DNA from 2 places in the Ureibacillus sp. FSL K6-2830 genome. Region 2 is predicted to be linked to the other one. Evidence: riboswitches for the same ligand, from Rfam matches in the RefSeq annotation. Region 2 holds a riboswitch; the other holds the start of a gene.
What was found. Region 2 has a riboswitch for FMN ahead of ribE (riboflavin synthase). Riboswitches for the same ligand answer to the same signal wherever they lie in the genome.
Positions count from the first base shown of each region.

Region 1: it holds a riboswitch for FMN, as region 2 does, so the genes downstream of both, NSU17_RS02130 (ECF transporter S component) here and ribE (riboflavin synthase) in region 2, are expected to answer to the same signal.

Region 1 covers NZ_JBBOQR010000001.1:428,854-432,039, reverse strand. The annotation lists gene NSU17_RS02140 (hypothetical protein) at 1-909, shown strand, start outside; partial or broken gene NSU17_RS15890 (response regulator) at 1,114-1,264, shown strand; FMN riboswitch at 1,366-1,500, shown strand; gene NSU17_RS02130 (ECF transporter S component) at 1,729-2,310, shown strand; gene NSU17_RS02125 (sodium-dependent transporter) at 2,521-3,186, shown strand, end outside.
Region 2 covers NZ_JBBOQR010000001.1:2,253,872-2,257,057, reverse strand. The annotation lists gene NSU17_RS11065 (bifunctional 3,4-dihydroxy-2-butanone-4-phosphate synthase/GTP cyclohydrolase II) at 1-565, opposite strand, end outside; gene ribE (riboflavin synthase) at 580-1,224, opposite strand; FMN riboswitch at 1,449-1,583, opposite strand; gene rlmD (23S rRNA (uracil(1939)-C(5))-methyltransferase RlmD) at 1,738-3,117, shown strand.

The DNA of each region.
Region 1 (3,186 bases), 1.8 Mb from region 2:
GAAATGGAAACTTTTGCTCTTCCAAATGACATGGAAGAAAAGGAAAACTTTGCACCTATGTCAACATCGGACGCTGATATTAAAACTGCTGTATATCCTGAACAATTGGAAGGAAACACTCTTTTCAAGATTGGTCTTGCAAGCGATGAAGCAGAAAGCATTCCAGTAACAATCTTAATCCCAAATGAAAAAATTGTAGAAGATTTTGGGAAAGACAATCCAACACAGGTGGAGTTATACAATGAATATGCTCCGCAGTTAAATGAAAAGTTACTAGGGTTTAATGAATATCATCCATATGTGGGTGAAATAACAGAAAGTGAAGGAAAGGTTATTCATAAATTACCGAATAATCATCCATATGATGAAGATGCGGCAACTTATTATGCTACTTTAACAGATACCTTCTCTGATTACAGTGAAATGGAAATTGTTGATGAAAACAGCGAACCGGTAATTTTAGAAGATATTGGGGAAGAATATACCCTATTAACTGAAAAATCAAAGCAACATAGTTACTTTAAATATGTGCAAAATGATGGATCGGAGTTTTTAGCACCGAATTTTAGAGAAACTTATTCAACAGTAGAAGAAGCAATGGAAGCGTTAAAGGTAAGTACAAATGATATTTACAAATCAGTGATTTTACCCAATGCTGATTATTCCGTATCTGTCAATCATGATGTAGTAATAATTACATTTAAAAATCGCTTAGATTTATTTGAGTATAATCAAGTGGAAGCGATGCAAATGATTGAAGCGATGTTATTAACAGCAGCTGGATTTAATAAATCGGTACAATTTAAAAACATTGTACAAACAGAATGGGAAGGTTTCGATTTTACAAAACCGTTGCCAATTCCAGTTGGACCGAATGAGTTGCCATATACTGTATTAGAAAATAGATAAAGTTTTCCATTTGGGTATTTTGAAATTGATTGAGAAGAAGTATTAGAAATGCCGGGATAATATATTTTTATATATTTAAAAATTGATTGGAGTGCCGGAATGAAGGAATTGTTAATATCATTAACTCCCATTTTGCAGTTTCAGCGTATTTATCAAGCAACAAACTGTGAAGAAGCAAAGCAAATGATTCAATGGATTAAGCCTGATCTAGCAATTTTAGATGTGATGTTGCCAGATGGCGATGGATTCTCTCTTATCGACCATTCGCCAATATTCGAATATACCTGTTATTGTTTTAACGGCAAGAGGAGAAGATGAGGATCGTTTGCTTGGGCTTGGACTAGGAGCTGATGATGATATAATAATAAAGAATGATTGTTTTAATACTGCATATTAATTCCTTTACAAATACTCGGAATACGCCTATAATATTACTAAGTTAATAATAAAATAATGATTCATCTTCGGGGCAGGGTGAGATTCCCGACCGGCGGTATTAGAACGGTTGTTCTTAAGCCCGCGAGCTCTTTTTGAGCAGGATTTGGTGAGATTCCAAAGCCGACAGTATAGTCTGGATGGGAGAAGATGAAGGTACGGTCGTTTTTCGTTATGTAACCTAGACACGTGGCAATTATTGTGTTGGAAATTTTTGTATTAATCCAACGCGCTATTTTCCTATTCTCTTTTTGTCATGTGTAGCTTTTCGTGTACCCGTTTTCTCCCTTATGCTAGTTTGGCATAAGGGATTTTAATTTTTAACGAAGTCGACTATGTGCCTTTCTTCTTGCGAGTTGAATCAGCAAAGAGGAGAGAGTGCTAATGAACAAAATGAAATTGCGTTCTTTTGTAACAATCGCAATGCTATCGAGTATTTCATTTATTTTAATGTTTTTAAATTTTCCATTACCGTATTTTCCGGTATTTTTAGAGATTGATTTTAGTGATGTTCCTGCATTGATTGCGGCAATTACGATGGGACCTGTTGCAGGAATTTTAGTTGAATTAATTAAAAATATCTTGAATTGGCTATTTATGGGTGCTCCTACTGGGGTGCCAGTGGGACATATGGCAAACTTCGCAACAGGGATCTTGTTTATCATGCCAGTTTACTATGTATATAAAAGAACTAATTCATTAAAAGGGTTAATCTTTGGACTGATAGCTGGAACATTTACGATGTCAATTGGCATGAGCATATTAAACTATGTTGCTTTCCTGCCAATGTACACATATTTCTTAGGAATGGGTACATTTGATGTAAAAGAAACTATCGTTCTAGGAATTTTGCCATTTAATATTATCAAAGGTATTTTGTTGATGGTGTTAGTATTGATGTTATTTAGAACGATGAGAAATTGGATTGAAAATCAAAGAGCACAATATTTATTGCAAAAACAATAATAGAACATAGATTATTAGGGGTTTGCTGTTTTGTGCAAACCTCTTTTATTTTGAGTAAATTACGAATACCCTTTTGAAGGAATTGTATGATTACTTACATTATATTTCTGTTCGATCAATATTATAGAAAGTTTATATTGTTTTAAAAAATTGATATGATGTAATCATCATGTTTATTAGTTTAAAGTCATAAAGGAAGGAATTTTTACAATGGATCAAAATAAAGGGCAATGGACGAGTAAAATTGGATTTATATTAGCTTCGGCAGGGGCAGCCATTGGACTCGGCGCTATTTGGAAAATGCCTTATGTGACAGGTCAAAGCGGAGGGGGAGCTTTTTTCTTAATCGTTGTTATTTTCACCCTTCTCATAGGATTGCCAATGCTATTATCGGAATATATTATTGGTCGTAGCACTCAAAAAGAAGCAGTAACAGCATATAAATTATTAGCCCCCCATAATCTTCGCTGGTCTTGGATTGGGAAGTTAGGAGTTATCGGTTGCTTTATTATGCTATCCTTTTACAGCGTTGTAGGTGGATGGATATTTATATACAGTGGCGTTTCATTGGTTGGAGGAGTCATTGAGCCGAATACCAATCCAGGAGATTTTTTTAATTATGTTATAGGGACGCCATGGATTACGTTGTTAGGTCTTGCACTATTTACTTTAGCAAATGTATTAGTCATTGCATTAGGAGTGCAAAACGGAATTGAAAAAGCCAATAAAGTTATGATGCCGTTATTATTCATTCTATTTATTATTTTAGTAGTACGCGGCTTAACTTTAGATGGAGCAGTGGAAGGGGTAAAATTTTTCCTATGGCCAGATTTTTCAAATATTACTGGGGAATCGTTATTGTTTGCTCTTGGACAG
Region 2 (3,186 bases):
AAATAATTTTTAAATCATGTGCTTTTGCGAATTTCAATAAATCATCGAGGCGAGACATTTTTCCGTCATCCCCCATAATTTCGCAAATCACACCCGCAGGAAATGATCCTGCAATCCTAGCTAGATCAACTGCAGCCTCTGTATGCCCTTGTCTTTCCAATACTCCATTTTTCTTGGCGATAAGCGGAAAAACATGTCCTGGTCTGCGAAAATCTTCTTTTTTCGCATCATCATCTATCATTTTTAAAATCGTTGTTGAACGCTCATATGCACTAATGCCTGTTGTCGTGCTAATATGGTCGATACTAACGGTAAATGCTGTTTGATGATTGTCTGTATTATTTGCAACCATTGCATGTAAATCCAATTTTTGTGCCAATTCTTCTATGATGGGCGTACAAATTAAACCTCGGCCGTATGTCGCCATAAAATTGATGGTCTCTGGTGTTGCATGCTCTGCTAAAGCCACTAAATCCCCTTCGTTTTCCCGATTTTCATCATCCACAACGATGATGGTTTTCCCCTTTTTCAATTCTTCAATTGCTTCCTCGATCGTGTTCAACATTAAAACCACCATCCTTAAAATCCTTTTTGAGTTAAAAATTCTAACGTAATTTTTGATTCTTCTTTTTGATTGATTTTCTTTAAATGATGTAACACGTATTTTCCCAACATATCCGTCTCAATATTCACTTGATCGCCAATCCCTTTCATTCCTAAAATCGTTTCTGAATACGTATGAGGAATGAGAGAAATTGTGACGCTTGTATCACTAACTCCAAAAATCGTCAAACTTGTCCCGTCAATCGTAATGGATCCTTTAGGAATACATTGTTCTAACAGTTCTTTCGGCATCTCAATTTCGTAATACACTGCATTGGATACCGGCTTTTTGCTGCGAATCGTTCCTACTCCATCCACATGACCCGACACAATATGACCACCAAAACGTCCACCAGCTGCCATTGCCCTTTCTAAATTGACATAGTCTCCTTTTTTTAACTGATGAATCGTTGTGGCTTTTACAGTTTCCGGCATGACATCTACCGTCATTTCATCTTTTGTTAAATGAGTAACTGTTAGACAAACGCCATTGACAGCAATACTGTCTCCTAAAGACGCATCTGACACAATTTTTGGAGAATGAATAACGATTTTCATACTTTTTTCGTCTTTTTGAATAGCAGTGACAATTCCTTTGTCTTCAATTAAGCCAGTAAACATGTAAATCCCCCTCATTTTTTAATAAAAGCAAAAACCCCATTAAGCGAAAACTTAACGGGGTTGGGAGAATGATGTATTTTTAGGCATGACAAAAAAGCCTGTGTACAGGCAAATTTTTCACGTATACCTAAATAAAAACTCCCGCTTATATGCGGGAGATAGAATGTAAAAAAGGGTATACTAAACTAGCCCATTAACTAACGATTAATGGGTATTTTTTACAAACCATCCTTCTCCCATCCAGACTTTCACTGTCGGCTTTGGATTCTCACCAAATCCTGCTCCAAAAGAGCTCGCGGGCTTAGAAGCATTGCTTCATCACCGCCGATTGGGAATTTCACCCGACCCCGAAGGATATAAAAATATTTAATTATCTATAACAATAACACTTATTTCGGAGAAAATCCACATAATCAACTGATTTATTATCTTGCACTAATCATACATATGCAATTTTACCTATCCTTATTCGATTGCTATAATATTTGAAGATTGAATAAAGGACGTGAAAAGATGTCTGAAAAAGTGCAAATCGAAATCGGTCAAAAATTTCCATTAACAATTAAACGACTTGGAATCAATGGTGAAGGTGTCGGCTTTTTCAAGCGGAATGTTGTATTCGTAAAAGGAGCACTTCCTGGTGAAGTCGTCACAGCAAAAGTTTCAAAAATCCATAAAAATTTTGCCGAGGCGGAAATTGTGCGAATTAGAGAAACTTCAAAAAATCGCATACCCCCTCCATGCAAAATTTATGAGCAATGTGGGGGATGCCAATTACAACACTTATCATACGAAGGACAATTAAAAGAAAAGCGTGATATCGTTATTCAAGCTTTAGAAAAATATGTACCACAGATTGCTGAAAATGCAGAAATACGTATTACTATTGGAATGGACAATCCATGGCATTATCGAAATAAAAGCTCTTTCCAGGTACGAAAAAATGGTAGCTATGTTTCTGCCGGATTGTTCGTCGAAGGCACGAATAAACTCTTAAATATCAATGATTGCATCGTACAACATCCTATAACAACAAAAATTACTGTCGGCATTCGAAAGCTTTTACAAAAACTGAACATTCCAATCTATGATGGAAAATCAAAAGGAATTGTTCGCACCATTGTCGTTCGTACAGGTATTCAAACAGGAGAAACACAAGTTTGCCTTGTTACGACGAAAAAAGAAATTCCTAAAAAAGCGGAATTAGTACAAGGCATAAAAAATTTGGATTCAAGCATTGTTTCCATCACTCAAAATATCAACCCTTCAAAAACTTCCTTGATTTTTGGGGATGATACCATTGTACTTGACGGCAAAGAGACGATACACGAAAAATTAGGAGAACTTGCTTTTGATTTATCTTCCCGCGCATTTTTCCAACTCAATCCAAAACAAACCGTTGTTTTATATGATGAAATCAAAAAAGCCGCGGGGTTAACTGGCAAAGAAACAGTTGTAGATGCCTATTGTGGTGTCGGAACAATCGGTTTATGGCTTGCGAAAGATGCAAAAGAAGTACGTGGAATGGATATCGTTCCTGAGTCCATTGAAGATGCTAAAAAAAATGCACAAAACCACGGATTTACTCATGCCAAATACTATAACGGTCCAGCAGAAGAGTGGCTTAAGAAATGGGCGAAAGAAGGATTTGTACCAGACGTTGTAACGGTTGATCCACCTCGTACTGGTCTTGCACCAAGTTTTATTAAAACCGTATTAAAAATTAAACCAAAACGATTCGTCTATACTTCTTGCAACCCATCCACTTTCGCAAGGGATTTAAAAGAATTATCTAAGCTATACACCGTTGAGTACATCCAACCAGTTGATATGTTCCCTCAGACAGCTCGGGTTGAAATAGTATCGAAATTAACTTTAAAAAATAAGTGTTAGAAAAAGGGAGGACGGCTGAAAAAAATTTTAAGCCGCCTCCTTTTTCAACTGACGTTAACACTTTCGTTA